DNA from 2 places in the Hominenteromicrobium sp. genome. Region 2 is predicted to be linked to the other one. Evidence: predicted binding sites of a transcription regulator. Region 2 holds the regulator's gene; the other holds the start of a gene.
The links. The regulator LexA, encoded in region 2, represses DNA repair genes until DNA is damaged. The targets are predictions, from matches to a motif close to CNAACANNTGTTNG.
Positions count from the first base shown of each region.

Region 1: a site for LexA is predicted at 4,721-4,734, ahead of recA (recombinase RecA). Genes of this name have one in related genera too.

Region 1 is NZ_JBKWAE010000002.1:174,373-183,709, forward strand. Features, by position in the region: gene ACLTX1_RS02525 (glutamate-5-semialdehyde dehydrogenase) at 1-1,198, shown strand, start outside; gene ACLTX1_RS02530 (hypothetical protein) at 1,191-1,502, opposite strand; gene ACLTX1_RS02535 (hypothetical protein) at 1,518-1,910, opposite strand; gene ACLTX1_RS02540 (hypothetical protein) at 1,928-2,164, opposite strand; gene ACLTX1_RS02545 (YfcE family phosphodiesterase) at 2,264-2,734, shown strand; gene ACLTX1_RS02550 (phospho-sugar mutase) at 2,884-4,587, shown strand; gene recA (recombinase RecA) at 4,912-6,084, shown strand; gene ACLTX1_RS02560 (regulatory protein RecX) at 6,084-6,695, shown strand; gene rimO (30S ribosomal protein S12 methylthiotransferase RimO) at 6,944-8,266, shown strand; gene pgsA (CDP-diacylglycerol--glycerol-3-phosphate 3-phosphatidyltransferase) at 8,281-8,874, shown strand; gene ACLTX1_RS02575 (NAD(P)H-dependent glycerol-3-phosphate dehydrogenase) at 8,925-9,337, shown strand, end outside.
Region 2 is NZ_JBKWAE010000005.1:97,860-107,196, reverse strand. Features, by position in the region: gene ACLTX1_RS05595 (sulfite exporter TauE/SafE family protein) at 1-728, opposite strand, end outside; gene ACLTX1_RS05590 (MarR family winged helix-turn-helix transcriptional regulator) at 730-1,170, opposite strand; gene ACLTX1_RS05585 (peptidoglycan DD-metalloendopeptidase family protein) at 1,346-2,125, opposite strand; gene lexA (transcriptional repressor LexA) at 2,624-3,208, shown strand; gene ACLTX1_RS05575 (glycosidase) at 3,335-5,038, opposite strand; gene ACLTX1_RS05570 (adenylylsulfate kinase) at 5,049-6,005, opposite strand; gene ACLTX1_RS05565 (Nif3-like dinuclear metal center hexameric protein) at 6,026-6,868, opposite strand; gene ACLTX1_RS05560 (alpha/beta hydrolase) at 6,886-7,575, opposite strand; gene ACLTX1_RS05555 (hypothetical protein) at 7,703-7,930, opposite strand; gene ACLTX1_RS05550 (carbohydrate ABC transporter permease) at 7,948-8,715, opposite strand; gene ACLTX1_RS05545 (ABC transporter permease) at 8,862-9,337, opposite strand, start outside.

The DNA.
Region 1 (9,337 bases), on a different contig from region 2:
CGCCGTTCTGCGCACCGCAGGCGAAAAAAAGCGCACGGCATTAAACGCCGCCGCGGCTGCCCTGCGCGCGCGTCAGGCAGAAATTCTTGCCGCGAACGAAGAAGACATTAAAGCCGCAAAAGAAAACGGCATGAGCGAAGCCATGCTCGACCGCTTGGCGCTCACGCCTGCCCGCATTGAGGGCATGGCAAAGGGCGTGGAAGACGTATCCGCCCAACGCGACCCCGTGGGCCGCATTTTAAGCGGCGAAACGAACCCCAAAGGGCTTAAAGTAGAGAAGATCACGGTGCCGATGGGTGTTATCGGCATCATTTACGAAGCGCGTCCGAACGTGACGAGCGACGCGGCTGCGCTGTGCCTTATGGCGGGCAGTGCCGTCATTCTGCGCGGCGGCAAGGAAGCGTTCCGCTCCAATAATGCCATCGCCGAAGTTCTGCGCGATGCGATAGGATCCGCCGGCCTCCCGCGCGACAGCGTTCAGCTTGTACAGGATACCTCCCGCGCGTCCAGCGTGGAGCTCATGGGCATGACGGAGTACCTCGATTTGCTCATTCCGCGCGGCGGCGCAGGGCTTATCCGCGCCGTGGTGGAAAACGCCAAGGTACCGGTCATCGAGACCGGCGTCGGCAACTGCCACGTGTATGTCGACAAAGACGCAGACATCGAAATGGCGGCGAATATCATTTTCAACGCGAAAACCTCCCGTCCGTCCGTCTGCAACGCCATCGAAACGATCTTGGTGCACAAGGACATTGCCGAAGCGGCGCTGTCCGTCATCTCAAATAAGCTCAAAGAGAAAAACGTAGAGCTGCGCGGCGATAAGCGCACATGCGAACTTCTGCCCGAAGCCAAACCCGCGACCGAAGCGGACTGGGCAACGGAATACCTCGATTATATTCTGGCTGTGCGCGTCGTAGACAGCCTTGACGCGGCTATCGCGCACATTGCGCAGTATTCTACCGGCCACAGCGAGTGTATCGTCACCGAGAACCTCCGTGCGGCGGAGCGGTTCACGGCACAGGTCGATGCGGCGGCGGTCTATGTAAACGCGTCCACGCGCTTCACGGATGGCGGCGAGCTTGGGCTCGGCGCAGAGATCGGCATCTCCACGCAGAAGCTGCACGCCAGAGGCCCCATGGGCTTGAATGAGCTCGTTTCCTACAAATTCATCATCCGCGGCGACGGTCAGATCAGATAAGCAGATAAAAGAGCGCGAACAAAAGCTCCGCACTGCCGCCTTCGTTGTAAAGCAAAAGGAGGAGTGCAAGCAAAAGCGTGCGCTCCTTGTCTTTTAGCAGCGTATCGAGAGGAGAAAGAGGCCTATTCGGAGCAGCCTGAAATTCCTTCGGTATTTCAGCTGACGTTTCCGCATTTCCCGGCGTTGATTCCTCCGTTGGCTTTTCCGGCGGAGACGGCGCGTTATGCGCCGAGCGCCCCTGCATTTCCCGCGCGCGGCGCAAGGCTTCTTCCACGGCGCGTGCGTCCGGCATGTTACTCGGCATTTTACCCCGCCTTTCTCAAAGAATATTCTGTAAAACGCCGCTCTCTTTCAAAAGCGGCAAAAGGCGCAAGAGCTTCAAAATTTTCGAGGCTTCATCCAGCTTTTTCTGCCGTGCTTCGCCGAGCAAAGGGCGCAGCGCCGCAAGCAATCGCGTGGAGTCATCTTCGCGGTTTGCGCTTGCCAAAAGCGGCGCGGCGCGCAAAAGCATCGCCGTCATCGGATCGCTGTTGTTTAGAGTGTTCAGCAAATTGAGCGGCGCGGTGGCCGCCGGTTTTTGCTGCACCGGCGGCGTAGCCGGGGCAGGGGCTTGCGGCGGATTCATGCCAAGCGAGTTCATCACGCCCTGCAGCTGCGCCATGCTTTGCGGGTCGTTTAAAATGGATTGTACGGCTGCGGCCAGGTCTTCCACCGCCGCTCACCTCCTTTCTATTTTTTGCCGCCGAGAGCCTCAAATAGTTTCTGCGCGGCAGGTGTGGAAAGCAGCTTTTTCGCGGCCTCCGGGTCGCTTAAAACGCGGTTTAGCTGCGAAGCCGCCGCGTTATTTTGACCGCCCGTAATGTTCTGCAGGTCGCCGTTTTCGGCGGCGGCGCGCAGCGCTTCCGGCGTGGTGTGCAGCCGTTTCGCCGCCAAAGCCAAAAGCGATTGCATTTCACGTTCGTTCATGGTAAACCCTCCCTTTAGGGAAACTTCCGTTTACAGTTTATGCGCGGCGCGAAAAAATGAGACCTCATCTGCGTTAAATTCAAAAGAAGGAGAATTTTCATGAAACTGCTGGTTTTTTCGGATTCCCACGGCATGCCGCTCTATATGCGCGAAACGCTCGAGAAGCACAGAGACGTGGATGCCGTCATTTTCCTCGGCGACGGGCAAAACGATTTTCAAATGATGCGCGCTCTGTTCCCGAATATCGCATTTTACTCCGTGCGCGGCAACTGTGACCTCGGCTGCGCAGACATGCCGGTACGCGAAATTTTAGACCTTGACGGCGCTAAAATTTTCTGCACACACGGGCACCTTTACCATGTGAAATCAGGGCTCTATACCGTTGTGTGCGCCGCAAGGGAGGCGGGTGCGAATCTTTTGCTGTTCGGCCACACGCACGAGGCGCTCGAGACCTACGACGACGGACTGTATATCTTAAACCCCGGCTCCTGCTCGGGCTTTCGCGCGACCTGCGGACTGGTTGATATTTCGCCCGCCGGGATACTAACAAATATTTTACACATAAATTGACATGGAGCGACGCAACTTGTCATTGACATTGCACAGATAAAATGGTAATCTAATTATAGCGTGTAGGTGCGGGTCATCCGCATTTAACATAAGGCAGATACGTTTTTTCGCACTGCCGAAAATTTAAACCATGGAAGGAAGAATAGAGTATGACCGAGTATGAAAGATGGCTTAGCGTCGAACTGGACGATCCAGACTTGAAAGAAGAGCTGCTTTCCGTTAAGGATCAGCCCGAGGAGATAAACGACCGTTTTTACAGAGACCTTGCCTTCGGCACCGGCGGCCTTCGCGGTGTCATTGGCGCAGGCACGAATCGCATGAACGTCTACACGGTGCGCAAGGCGACACAGGGCCTTGCAAACTACCTGAATAAGCACAACACGGAGGGTAAGCCCCTTTCCGTTGCCATTGCACACGACAGCCGCAACAAGGGCGTGCTGTTCTCCAAAGAGTCCGCAGCGGTGCTCGCCGCAAACGGCATCAAGGCGTACCTCTACCCGCAGCTCATGCCGACCCCGGCACTGTCCTTCGCTGTGCGTCACCTGCACTGTGATGCAGGCATCTGCGTTACCGCAAGCCACAACCCGGCAAAGTACAACGGCTATAAGGCCTACGGAAACGACGGCTGTCAGGTAACGGAAGGCATGGCAGACGGCATTATGGCGGAGATCGAAGCGCTCGATATTTTCGCGGACGTGAAGAAAATCCCGTTTGAGGAGGCGCTCGCTTCCGGCAAGGCGGAATATATTGGCGAAGAGACCGTCAACGCGTTCATCGACGCGGTTTACGGCGTGAGCATCCTCGGTAAGCCGGCGGATAACCTCAAGCTCGTCTACACCCCGCTCAACGGTAGCGGCAAAATGTGCGTGCTGCGCATCCTCGACCGCATCGGCGTGAAGGATATCACCGTTGTGCCGGAGCAGAGCGAGCCGGACGGCAACTTCCCCACCTGCCCGTACCCGAATCCGGAAATCCGCGAAGCACTCCAGAAGGGCCTTGATCTCTGCAAGACCGTAAAGCCCGACCTGCTGCTCGCGACCGATCCGGACTGTGACCGCGTAGGCATCGCCGTCAACCAGCATGGCGAGTATGTGCTCATGACCGGCAACGAAGTGGGCATTCTGCTCCTGAACTTTATTGCACAGTGCAAAACGGAGCTCGGCACCATGCCGAAGGACCCGGTCGCGGTCACGACGATTGTTTCCACCGATATGGTCAACGGCATCGCGAAGGATTACGGCATTGAAATTCGCCGTACCCTCACCGGCTTCAAGTATATCGGCGACCAGATCGCTTTGCTTGAGAGCGAAGGCCACCCGGAGCGCTACCTGCTCGGCTTTGAAGAGAGCTACGGCTACCTCTCCGGCGGCTATGTGCGCGATAAGGACGCCGTGGACGGCAGCATGATCATCTGCGAAATGGCTTCCTACTACAAAGAAAAGGGCATGACGCTCGTCGATGCCATCAATGTTCTGTACGAAAAGTATGGCTACTACAAGAACGCCCTGTGCAACTTCGCGTTTGAGGGCGAAGACGGCATGAAGAAGATGAATTCCATCATGGATCATCTGCGCCACAACGCTCCGGCAGAGATTGCCGGCTTCAAGGTCGTCGGCGACAGCGACTATCAGCTTTCCGTGCGCACAGAGGGCGCGGAGAAGACGGAGATCACGCTTCCGAAGTCCAACGTGCTCGAGTATCGTCTAGAGAACGGCAGCAAGCTCATCGTCCGCCCGTCCGGCACAGAGCCGAAGATCAAAATTTACCTCTCCGGCAAGGGTAAAACTGCCGCAGAGTCCGATGAGATCATCGCAAAAATGGAGAAAGCGGCAACCGAACTGCTCGGTCTGTAATTTCTACATAAGCTAAAAAAGGGGCAGAGTTCCGGTTTTCTTCGGGGTTCTGCCCTTTTTGCGCAAAAAGATGTCTGCCGATGTCCTGTGATGTCCTCTTAACTGTCGCTTTTTCGCTCACCTCAGCAAAAAAAGAAAATATGTTCGAGAAAACCGTTGCTTTTTTTCAACGGATTTAGTATAATAGAGGCAGTAAAAAAAGAGTTTCACCTTTGGAAACCGCAGCCTTTTGAAAAAGGTTGGCAAAAACTTTAACCACGCTCGACGGAAACACAATCAATCAGGAACCATAACCCAAATTTCAAAAGAAGTGAGGATATAACCATGGCGAAGGAAAATAAAAGCCCCGTAAGCAAAAAAGCGGAGGACATCAAGCCCGAAGACAAGCGCAAAGCGCTTGAGACTGCGTTGACGCAGATTAAAAAGCAGTTCGGCGAGGGCGCTGTTATGCGTCTTGGCCAGAACAACGGCATGCACGTGGATGCGATCTCCACCGGCTCTCTTTCGCTGGACCTCGCGCTCGGTATCGGCGGTCTGCCGCGCGGCAGAATCATTGAGATCTACGGCCCGGAATCCTCCGGTAAGACCACCTTGGCGCTCCACTGCGTCGCCGAAGGCCAGAAAATGGGCGGCAACGCGGCGTTTATCGACGTGGAGCACGCGCTTGACCCGGTCTATGCGTCCGCGCTCGGCGTAGACGTGGATTCTCTGCTCGTTTCGCAGCCGGACAACGGCGAACAGGCGCTCGAGATTACCGAGGCGCTCGTGCGCTCCAACGCCATCGATGTTATCGTTGTGGACTCTGTGGCGGCGCTCGTTCCGCGCGCGGAGATCGAGGGCGAAATGGGCGACAGCCACGTCGGCTTGCAGGCGCGTTTGATGTCGCAGGCGTTAAGAAAGCTTGCCGGTGCCATCTCGAAGTCAAACTGCGTCGCCATTTTCATCAACCAGCTGCGCGAAAAAGTCGGCGTTGTCTACGGCAACCCGGAGGTCACGCCGGGCGGCCGCGCGCTGAAATTCTACTCCTCCGTGCGTCTCGATGTGCGCAAGAAGGAGGTTTTGAAGAGCGGTACCGACATCATCGGCTCCCGCACAAAGGTCAAGGTTGTGAAAAACAAGGTTGCGCCGCCGTTCCGTGAGGTCGAATTCGACATCATGTACGGGCAGGGCATCTCGAAGGTCGGCGACCTGCTTGACCTTGCCGAAAGACTCGAGATCGTGCAGAAGAGCGGCGCGTGGTTCTCGTATAACGGCACGCGTATCGGTCAGGGCCGCGACAATGCGAAGAACTTCCTGCGCGACAACCCGGATATTTTTGAGGAAATTTCCGAGCTCGTCCGTCAGAATGCGGATAAGCTCTACGCAAAGTCCATCAAGGGCGGCAGTGCGCCGAAGCCCGTTGAAAAGGCCGAGGAGGAAGAATCCCCCGAGCAGGCGGAGAACACCCGTAAGAACGTGCAGGCAGACATCGACATCACGGTCGATGACGACGAATAATGAAGATCACGGACATCGCCCCGCGCCGCCACAGGCTTTCACAGCTTTATATTGACGGCGAAGCGGCGGTGAAGGTGGACACGGAAACGCTTTTGCGCCGCGGCATTGCCATCGGCGACGAGCTCGACGACGAGGAGCTGCACGCGCTTTTGCAGGCATCCGCAAAGCACCGCGCCGAGGAAAAGGCGCTGTACCTTTTGGAGCACCGCGCCCACTCCAAAAAAGAGCTGGAAAACAAGATCACCCGCGCGGAATTTGACCGCGAGGCTGCCCGAAGCGCCGTGGAGCACATGGAAGAGCTGGGCTTACTAAATGACGAGGACTACGCCCGCCGCCTTGCAAACGAGCTTTTCACACGCAAAAAATTCGGCGCGCGCCGCGTAAAGCAGGAGCTGCGCCAAAAGGGCATTGACGATGCGCTCATCGCCGCGGTGATGGACGAGTTTTCCACAGAACGTTCGGAAACAGAGGAAAACATCCGCGCCATTTTGGAGCGAAAGTATCCCATGGCGCGCGAAGACGAAAAAGTGCGCCGCCGTGCCGTAGCCGCCTTGCAGCGCTATGGCTACGGCTTTGACGAGATCTTCTCTGTCTTAAATTCAGAAGAATGACCGTAAAACGGCGCTGCTTTGGTTGCAGGGCCGTTTTGTGCGTTGCGCGAGACGGACAGGGTGTGCAAAAAAGGCATGATTTCCGGGCGGCAAGCGTGTTTTTGCGCGTATAATTGTATGATTTTTGTGAACGGGCGGCATTTCGATTGAAAAGCCGCTCGTTTTCTGCTAAAATAGGTAGCGGCAGAACAGAAATTATATAAGGGCATGTCTAAGGCTTGGATATGCACCGAGAAAGGGTTATATACATGGCAATTAAAGTGGGAATGGTCAGCCTTGGCTGTGCCAAAAACCAGGTGGACGGCGAAATGCTGATGGCGAACCTGAAAAACGCGGGCTTTGAGCTGTGCGATGACGCTGCGCTTGCGGACGTTGCAATCGTGAACACCTGCGGCTTTATCGACAGCGCGAAGCAGGAATCCATCGATGAAATTCTGGAGCTTACGACGCTGAAAAAAGAGGGCCGCATCAAGAAGATTGTGGTGACGGGATGTCTTGCGGAGCGCTACCGCGAGGAAATTCACAAAGAGCTGCCCGAGGTGGACGGCGTGTTCGGCATCGGCGCGAACGCGGACATTGCGGCGTGCATTGAAAGTGCAATGAATGATTTTACGGAGAGCTTTCCCGAAAAGAGCAAAATGCCGCTGTGCGGCGAGCGCGAGCTTTCGACCCCGAGCTATTTTGCGTACATCAAGATTGCAGAGGGCTGCGACAACAAATGTACTTACTGCGCGATTCCGATGATCCGCGGCGGCTACCGCAGCCGCACGATGGAGAGCATCGAGGAAGAAGCGCGCGGTCTCGTTGAAAACGGCGCGAAGGAGCTCATCCTCATTGCGCAGGACACGACCCGCTACGGCATTGACCTGTACGGCGAATATTCCCTTGCAAAGCTGATGCGCCGCCTGTGCAAAATTGATGGCCTCAAGTGGCTGCGCGTGCTCTATTGTTACCCGGACGCTTTGACGGATGAGCTTTTGGAGACGATGGCGGAGGAAGAGAAGATTGTGAAGTATATCGATCTGCCGCTGCAGCACGCTTCCGCACGCGTTTTAAAGCGCATGAACCGCACCGGAGACCGTGAGAGCCTGACGGCGCTGATGAAGAAGATCCGCGAGAAGATTCCGGGCGTGACGCTGCGCACAACGCTTATTACGGGTTTCCCGGGCGAGACGGAGGAGGAATTCACCGAGCTTGCGGAATTTGTGAAAGACATTGAATTTGAGCGCCTCGGCTGCTTTGCCTACTCGCAGGAGGAGGGCACGCCGGCGGCTTTGATTCCCGACCAGATCGACGACGAGGTGAAGAACCACCGCGCGGAGATCATCATGGAATCACAGATGAACATTATGGACCGCCTTGGCGAAAAGCAGGTTGGGGGGGACATCACCGTGTTGACGGAGGGCTTTGACCGCTACGCCGAATGCTGGTTCGGCCGCAGCGCCATGGACGCGCCGGACATTGACGGCAAGGTGTTTTTCTCTGCGGAAACGAAGCCGTACTACGGTGAAATGGTAACGGTGCACGTGGACGAGGCCATTGACGGCGACCTGTTCGGTACGCGCGTCTAGACGGGAGAACCGCTATGAATTTACCGAATAAACTGACGATACTGCGCATCATCTTAGTACCGTTTTTTGTGCTTTTCATGCTGCTTTCCGGCGACATATTCCCGCACCACAATTTAGTGGCGCTGGCAATTTTCGGCATTGCGTCGTACACCGACCACTTGGACGGCAAAATCGCGCGGCGCGATCACCTCATCACAAATTTCGGCAAGCTGATGGACCCCTTGGCCGATAAGATCATGGTGATGTCGGCGCTTGTCTGCTTTGTGGCGAACGGCATGACAAACACGGTATTTGTGCTCCTTATTATGGTCCGCGAATTTGCTGTGACGTCCATCCGCCTTATTGCGGTGGAGCAGGGCAGGGTGATTCCGGCGAACAACTGGGGCAAGGCGAAAACCGTGTCGCAGATCGTCGCAATCTGCATCGTGCTGTTGACGCAGTATATTCTCGACCTTGGCGCATACGGCATTTTGGCTTTGCCGACGGAGACGCTTTCTCCGATATTTACATGGGTGAATTTTGTCGTGATGGCGATTGCAACCTTGCTCGCCGTTGTTTCCGGCATCATTTACGCCAAAGACGCAAAAGATTTATTTACAGAGCTGTGATTTGAATTTCGCGCTTACATTACCCCTTTGGAAGGACCTTAGCATTCCCTATGAAAATTACCGTTATCGGCTGCGGCCGTTGGGGCACGTTTATCGCGTGGTACCTCGATAAGATCGGCCACAGTGTTTCCCTTTACGGGCGGAAAAGCTCTGCCCATATGCAAAAGCTCATCGAGACCCGCACAAACGGGCTTGTAGAGCTGCCCGAAACCTTACATTTGACAAATTCTTTGGACGCTGTGAAAGACAGCGACGTGATTGTAATCTCCGTCAACTCGCAGGGCCTGCGCGGCCTGATGCGCGAGCTTCAGCCGTTTGAGCTGAAAAATAAAATTTTCGTGCTGTGCATGAAAGGCGTGGAGATTGAAACCGGCATGCGGCTTTCCCAGGTGTGTGCCGCGGAGTGTGACAGCTCAAACGCGGTCGCCGTTTGGGTTGGACCCGGCCATGTACAGGAGTTTGC
Region 2 (9,337 bases):
ACTATGCCGACGACGCGGTTCAGAGTGACGGCGCTGGCGCGGTTTGCGATGGCGGCGGCAATCTTCGCCCAAAGGAGCGTGAAAACGACGCAGAGAACGAGGCATGTGACATCCGGCATGCCGCCGATGGCGAAGTGGCTGATGCCACCGGTCAGCGCAGTGAACGCCATGATGAACACACTGGTGCCAACCGCCATGTGCATCTCATAGCCGAGAAACGACGTCAAAACGAACAGCAGCATCATGCCGCCGCCCGCGCCGACGAAGCCACAGATAAACCCGACGAGGACACCGCCGACGATGGATTTGATGAGGCGTTCCTTCGGCGTGGCCGCAGCCATTTGCTCTTTGGTCGTTTTGACCGGCTTTAGGAGGAAACGCAAGCCGATGAAGATCATGGCGATCTGCATGGTGCCGCTCATGGCGCGCTCCGGCAGGAGACTTGCGACAAAACTGCCGACTAATGTCATAACAAGCACGCCGATGAGCAGCGGCAGGCTGTTTTTGACGTCAAGATTTTTATGCTTCTTATATGTCCACGCGCTTGTGGCGCTGGCCAAGACATCGCTTGCAAGGCCGATGCCGACCGCCTGATACGCCGGGACGCCGAGAAACGTCATAAGCATTGGCCCGATGACCGCGGCGGCGCTCATGCCCGCAAAGCCTGTGCCGATGCCTGCGCCCGCGCCCGCCAAAAAGCAGACGAGGATTTTGGCTAAAAGCTCCATATCAGTTCATCCTTTCCGTTTCCGCTAAGCCTTCTGCGGCGTTTTCGCACATTTTGTCAAACAGCACTTTGTACTGCTCGGTTTCTCCCGGCGTGAAGCCCTTAAAAAGCTGCTTGCCGAACACCTCCTGCGCCGCTTTTCCCGCCGCGATGACGGCTTCGGCGCTTTTCGTGATGCGTAAATGTTGACTTTTGCGGTTGCCCGCAGCGTAATGCGCTTCAATCCACCCGCGCGCTTCAAGTTCCTTTAACGCCGTTGAAACGTGCGATTTTGTGAGGTGGCGCGTTTTGACTAAATCTCCCGCCGTATCAAACTGCGGGTTATTGTGCAGGAACATTAAAATATTGAATTGCATCTGCGTCAGGTCGTATGCATCACGCACCGGCTTTGTGCACGCTTCGTAAAACGCCGTAAGAGATTTTTGCCGCTCCCAAAAGATCATATACTCACTTACTTTCGTTCTATTTTGAACTATATTATAGAACGAGAAACCAGAAAAATCAAGTAACAAATTGTAAACAGCAAAATATTTTTGAGCAGCAAAAAGCAGCCCCGGTGCATTTTTACACCGAGGCTGCGCGCCCCTAAAACGATGCCGGGGGCAGTTTGGCTCAATTTTAACCGAAAACAGATTCCGGGTCTACTGGCTCGTCGTTTCTGGTGACTTCGATATGCAGGTGGGAATCGAGCGCGGACTCAAACGGCGCGGCGGTCACGCTGCCGATGTCCTGCCCGGCCGTGACGACGTCGCCCTCATGCACGAGGAACGTTTCACCGAGTCCGCAATAGCGCACTTCGTAATCGCCGTGCTCTATCACAATCATATTCCCGCGCAGCATGTCCGTATGCGTCTCTTTTACAATTCCGTTTGCGCAGGCGTGCACGGTTTCGCCGTGCGCCGCGGTGTAATCCGTGCCCGCGTGTACGCGGTAGTCGCGCATCGTTTCGGAGTATACCGGCGTATCGGAAAACTCCGTCATGACCTCCCCCGGCACCGGTCGGGTAAGCGTTTCGCTGACCGTATACGTCGGCTCGGCAGCGGTCTCTTCGACGGGCGTTTCTTCTGCAGGAGCGTTCACTTCCTGCGGCTCCGCTTCTGTGCTTGCGGAGACCTCCGGCACAGTGCCCTGCGCGTGGCCCGCAGAAACGGCGCTCTCCGGGTCATCGTCTACGGGGACGGATGTTTCAGGCGTGGGGCGCGGTGTGGACGCGGCGGAAGACGCACTGCTCTCGCTCCCTGTGGGCTCCAAGAACCCGGAAACGGTATCGTATGTGCTCCACGCCGCAATGCCGATGGCCGTCAGACACACGGCAAGCGCAAGGTAAAACCCGCGCCGCTCCGTACTCTTTTTGCGCTCCGCTTCGGTTTTTTCCTGCTTTTTAAAGTGCATAGCCATATTTTTCTCTCCTGTTTTTAGCGTCATTGGGTTTCTTTACCCGTAGTATGGGCGGGTTTGAGAAAAATATGCAACTATACTTCAGTCCGCGGATTTTCGGCAGACGGAAACTTTCAGTTTCAATGCTGTGCAAAATCGGCACTTCTCCGCGCTGAAAATACCATTATACAAAAGGAAGAAGGACCGATGCGGCTCGGTCCTTCTTCCTTTTAGCTTGAGGGGTATATTGAGGAGGGTAGAACATGTATCCAAGAAAGGTGCGGTTCCTTTTCTTCTGAATACGCTTATATTATACCGCGGTTTCAAAAAGAGTTGTTAAATAGCCATGAATAAACGTTAAAGATTTTGGAACGCATTTATGAACGCTTTTTTCGAGAAAATCCGCAGAAAAAGCAAACAATCGTTTGCATTTTTCGAAAATATATGATACAATGGTTTTAATTAAAGAACTGCCCATTTCTACGGGACTGATATTGTATTAAAACGGAGGAATCGCATATGGCGAGTTTAACGAAAAGCCAGCAGCTTGTATATGACTATCTTTGCTCCACCATGGCGGAACGTGCCGTGCCGCCCTCTGTGCGTGAGATCTGCGCGGCGACCGGTTTGCGCTCCACCTCTACGGTGCATTCCCACTTGAAATCTTTGGAGGCGCTTGGCTATATCACACGCGATGCGGGCCTGAATCGCTCCATTCACATTGTGGGCGCATCTGCCGCAAAGCAGGTGCCGATTCTCGGCAAGGTGACGGCCGGTCTGCCCATTCTGGCCGTGGAAGACATTGAGGGCTATATTCCCTACCCGGACAAAAGCGGCAAGGAGCTTTTCGCGCTGCACGTGGACGGCCTGAGCATGATCAACGCCGGCATTCTGGACGGCGACTATGTCATCGCAGAGAAAACGCCCGTGGCGGAAAACGGCGAGATCGTGGTCGGCATGATCGGCGATGAAGCCACCGTGAAGCGCTTCTATAAGGAGAAGGGCACGTTCCGTCTCCAGCCCGAAAACCCGGATTTCGAGCCCATCATCTCCGATGAAATCACCATTCTCGGCAAGGTTATCGCGGTCATTCGGTATTATTAAGCTTTAAAAGCATAAAGAAAGTCTTGGCGACACAGCAGGAGCTGCAAACAGTCGCCAAGACTTTTTTGATAAAATCGTACCTCTCAGTGCATCTTATTTTCAATTCCGGCTAAATCGCCATACACATTACGAATCGTACTTGAAATATTCTGTATCGGAAGACGTATCTCGAATGGAGACAGAGAAGGAATAATCGCCGAAATCTGTTTGGAGAACCGCTTCTTCGGAGCCGGATTGCCAACGAATATCCATTTTTGTTCCGTTCACTTCAGCCACGATTTTTGCATTTGCAGAAAAAACAGGAAACCGGTTTCTCATCCGCAAAAGCTCGATTTGTTTTTGCACAATCGGCTTTTTCATTCCGGCAGCTATATCAGAGCATGTCAGGTTCGTGCGGTTGATTTCTTTATGCCCACCGGCACCCGCCCTTTGAACGGCAGCATGATCATTACGACCGGCAAACAGATCCAGATACCAAACCTGCGGTTTGCCCGGCATGAAAAGCTGTATTGCCCGTGCCAGAAGCATTTTTTTGTCATCTTCTCCCAGCGCGCTGTAATACGTGGCATTTACTTGATAGTATACGTTTTTTGCGCCGTGCAGATCTTTCACATATCCACCACGGGACACCACTGTATCAATGAGGCTTTGGATTCTTTCTTCCGAAAGCAACCCTTTTAAATCCAACAACGGAATACCATCATGACAGCCCAACATATTAACAGTCAGCATTTTGCGGTCACAGATTTCCCGTATCCACTGTACAAGAACTTCTCCGGACCTTCGTTCAAGTGCATCCAGCAATAATCCGGGTAGGAAAAAGTCATACACCATATACCCTTTTTCTGCAATCGTGCGGTATGTTCCCTCCGCATAGCTGGCATGTATCTCCGGCAAAAGCGTGATACCCAGCGGTTTTGCCAAATCTGTCACCTTGCCGAGCAACTCCCATGTTCCCGGATCATTCAAGAAATTCCGTGCACCCGGCTCTTTCGGTGCATAGGCAAAGGCGTCCAGACGAACGATTTTTGCGCCGTAACCGGCAAGTGTTTGCAGCGTATTTTTGTAGAATTCCCAAACGAGCGGTGAACGGATATTCAGATCCATCTGACCCAAATATCGACGATTTCTTTCCATGAAGTCAACCACCGCACCGCGATACACCTCCAATTGACCAAGTTCCGTCTGCTCGGGCCATTTGCCCTGCTCGACAGCCGCATTGACCAAAGAAGCCAACCGAACTGCCGGAGCATATTTTCCGTGTGTGATTGCCATAAAGTCCTGCGCATCTACATGGGAATAGACAACTTCCTGATAGAAAGTATTCCAATACGGAACATTGCTGTCGTCAGGAAACTTCACCATTAAAATCGGCAAGCCGGGTTTACGGAAAAACATATTTTGCAGCAGTTCGGGGTCCGGCCGGATATATCCCTCCTCGGTCATCGTTCCATGACCTGCCCAAAATCTGTTCCAATCTATAAAGAAGTCACGATAGAGGGATTGTTCCCCGTTTTTCAGTATATCCTGAAATTGCTCGGAAAGCACCGAAGCATGATTTAGTACAAAATCCAACTTCAAGTCAATTCCCATTGAGCGCAGCGCATCGAGATCCGTTTGTTCTGCCAGCAAGTCATTGAGTCGATAGTCTATAACAGAAAATCCGCGATCCAGATCGGTGTTGAACAGGCTTGGAAGAATATAGAACGAAGAAAATACGTCCTTCATTTCCGGCTGTTCCAAAAACGATATACATTCCTTTAATGTGCCGCCCAAGCTGTCAGGATAAGCATTCAGCATCGGGCCAAGGCAGAAATCACCGTCACACATACAATATCTCCTATCGGCCGGCGTCCATTTGCCGCTTAAACTGTTCGTAAGTTAAAAAGTCGCCGGATTTTGACAAGATAATTTTTGCAGCTTGTGCTCGGTTTTCTAACATACCCTGCTCTATCTCCAAAACCATAGCAATAAACGGCGTATCTGTATTTGCATCTCGAGCACGAAGCAGACGGTATTCTCTCGTTTCAGCCGGTGTACTGTTCAGCAGGATCGGAATATCCACACCGTCAAACTTTCCGCAATTGCCGTGCGTCCATTCGAGAATAATCACCGAAATATTCCGAAAATTCTTTTCTTCATACCAAAGCTCCGTCTCCGTGCGGCCCATTCTTTTCAGCCATATCTTATCCGCACCGCTTTTAAACTGTGTCAGCGTTTTGGACAGTTCATCAAACTCCTGTTCCTGTTCGGAACCGAGATATTCCGCCAACGCCTTTCGACCGGATTTTTGATATACGGTCAGCCACGGGTATCTGTCTGCTTCTTTTGACGCAGAGTCCGTTTCCGCTTCCTGCAGTACTTTAAGTTCACGTGCAGCATCCGGGGTATAAACATTCTGTTCCAGCATACCGCGTATGCCTGCTAAACGGAAAATTCGCATACGCTCCGCGTCATTCAAAGAAGGAATACGACGAGGGTAATTGTCGCCGGACAGCGTATAGCACCCGATTCCGAGTTGATTAAAATAGTATGTTAAAAGGGACGAAATACCCGTTTTTCCCACGCCGGATCCACCGCACACCGTAATAACCGCTCGTTTTGCCGGTGATTTTTCCAGAACTTCGCGCAGCATAGGTAAAACTACCGGAAAAATCTTTGCGGCTTTTTCTTTCTGCTGCGGTCCAATCCATATTTTGTCTCCCGGAGTATCTCCCTGCGGAATATCTTCCGGAATTTCCGGGGGCTGCCATGCCTGCATGGCTTTTTCAAGCGTCAACATCAAATCTGCAGTCAAGTTTACTTACCTCCATATTTTTATAATCTCTTGCCTTCTTCTGCCTTTTTGAACGAAAGCCAGCTAAAACTGTTACCGGATTGTACAAAATGGATCGGAAGATCACACGCAAGCACTTTCGGCAACCACTGTGCCATATACCGCATTCCGGGTTCTTCCAAATTGAAGTGCCCGACATTCAGCAGCGCACGTCGGATTCCCAAAGTATTTGCATCCTGCACATACTCGCCGATTGTCCAATCGATCACCTCACCGGGAATGATCAAATCGCAATTCATTTTTTCAATGAGCTGTATATTTTGCCTGTCCCAGTCCGTTCCGAAAAAATGTCCGACGATAGCTACGCGCTCCACAGGCATTTCAGGGTCTCCTATAATGCGAATTCCGTCAATCTGCATGGTATGCGCAACATGCTCCGCCACCGCGCGGACCGTAGTGAGCGGCAAGTGGTACGCAGTTCCCGGAAAATAGTTTTCCGTCTCCTGATACTGTTCCCAGCCGAGCATTTTAGCCAACCCGGAAAAGATACCGTCGGGTCTATGATTGTGGATATGATCGTGATCGCGATATACAACGATACCGAGACGGTCAAGAAGTTGTTTTTTTGCCTGATACACACAGTTATCCTGAAGCCAATCGGTCTCGTTCCATCCGTCGTAGAAAAGAGGCTCATGGCCGATGATTAAATTGCACCCCAGCTCAGCAGCTTTACGAATGACCTCTGCCGTTGGGCAACAGGACAACACGATTCCTGTGCAGACCTGATCCGGATCGCCGTATTGCACGATGTCGCACGTTCTGCGCTCCGGCTCCAGCGGTCCGTGATATGCTTCTAATTTATCAATGATTTCTGAAATTTTCATTGCCGTCTTCCTTTGCTTTACACTTTGTTGGCACCCATCTTCTTGTAGACATCCCCTCTGTCGATCCAGTCGAGGAAATTATTGATTTCAAGATCCCAAATGGCAAATTCGTGCTCATAACCGGGCAGGTCATCATAGCGCAGCCGGCCGCTCTTCCAGATTGGTTCAACAAATTTATGGTATTCCTGCACATTCTTATAAAGGAAATCTCTGTCGCCGATGCTCAGAAAGAGATCCGGCAGCTTCTTACCCTCTGCCACAGCTTTTTCTGTCGCAGCGTAAAGATCCACCCACTGCGGCCCCTTCGTCTTTTTGCTTTCCATATCCTTTTTCGAGAATACGGCCGGCGAAAGGGCACCAATCGCGCTGTACCGGTCCGGATTCTCAATGCCGTGCAGCAACGCGCCGTAGCCACCCATGGAAAGGCCCGCAATATAGCGATCCTTCGGACTGTCGGAAATCGGGAAATAGGCTTCAACAAATTCAGGAAGTTCCTGATTCAGGAAATCGTAGTAATTGTCGCCCATATCATCATTCATATACGCCTTGTTTCCGACAGAGAATGTAACGATAGCAATCCTTTTTTCTTCTGCATATCTCTCAACGCTTGTATAGCGGAGCCAAGACATATAGTCGTTTCCCTTACCATGCAGCAAATATACAACCGGGAACTTCCCCGGCAAGCTGTGTGTATGCGGATCATCCATATTGCAGGATGTAAAAGACGGAAGCGTCACTTCGATATCAACGCCGTGACAAAGTGAATACGAAAAGAAATTGCAATGGATTTGTGCCATACTTTTACCTCCAAAATAAGCAGTTTTTTAAAACGCGTTAAATACGATCATTTGTATAAACGATCGTCGCATGTCCGACAATCAGGTGCATCCACGCACTTGCGCCCTTGCTGTGTGCATCATAATAGATATGAAAAATACCGGGCACATCTTCATCTTCAAAAACCATAACATAAGGATCTACATCGTAGACTTTATGCGATTTTTTACAGAGCGACGCTGCGTAAGCATCACTTTGTTCCATATATTTTTTCCAGTCAGACATGCTCTTTCCCCTTTTTATCAACCCTTGACGCCGCCAATGACGATGCCTTTGACGAAAGATTTCTGAATAAACGGATACACGATCATGACCGGGATAACAGCCACAACTGCGATTGCCATACGGATGCTGACGCTCGGAAGTGTACCCATTTCAATATTGATGCCCTGCAGCTGCGTTGCGGTTTTGAGAAACTGAATGTTGTTAAGCATATTCGTCAGAACGTTCTGAATACTGTACAGATCCGTACGTTTTACAAGGTAGTACAGACCGTTCGTCCAGTCGTTCCAGTAAGCCAGACCGGACATCAGACCAATCGTTCCGATGATCGGTGTTGACATAGGCAATACGACGTTGACGAGCGTACGCAGTTCACTTGCGCCGTCCAGCTTTGCGGCTTCGATGATTGCATCCGGGATATTCGTTTTAAAGTAATTGCGCATTAGAATTACGTTAAACGGACTCATCAGAAAACTCGGGATCAAAAGGGCAAAGATCGTATCGCGAATATGAAAGAACTGCGAATACATAATGTACGTCGGCACGAGACCGCCGTTAAAGAGCATCGTAAAAAACACAAAGAATGCGATCGCATTTCGACCTTTGAGGCCCGGGCGTGCAAGCGGATAAGACAGGCATACCGTCATGCATACATTGCAGACTGTACCGACTGCCGTTACAAAGAAGGTAATGCCATACGCGCGCAAAACCGTTTTTCCTGTTTTAAAGATATACGTATAAGCATCCGCACTGAATTTTTCCGGAAAGAAGGAATAACCGTTCAGCATAAGTGTTTGTTCATCCGTGAGGGATGCCATCAACAGGAGCAAGAGCGGAAGCAAGCACACCAACGTTAAGATTATCAGAACAATATGCGGTATAATTTTAGCAGACTTACTTGTGGTAATCATAGTATCATCCCTTTCCCGTATAATCAGAACAACGCGCTTTCTTTATCGATCTTTCTCGTAATCATATTCGTAATCATAACCAGAACAAAACCGAGAATAGACTGTAAGAAACCGGCTGCCGAGGAACGACCAACATCGTTGAGTTGCAGGAGTCCGCGGTAAACATACGTATCAATTGTGTTTGTTACACTGAACAGAAGACCGTTGTTCATCGGCACCTGATAAAACAGACCAAAATCCGAATAGAACATTCTGCCGATGTGCATAATAACCAACGTAATGATTGTGGTCTTGAGGCACGGGAGCGTGATGTGACGAATCTGCTGCCATGTGGAAGCACCATCAATAACCGCCGCCTCATAATAAGAATCGTCGATGCCGATCAGAGTCGCAAAATAGAGGATAGACGAATAGCCGAAGCTTTTCCACAGATAAATGAACGTGAGGATAAAAGGCCAGTATTTCGGCGAGGAATACCAGCTGATCTCGTCCATACCAA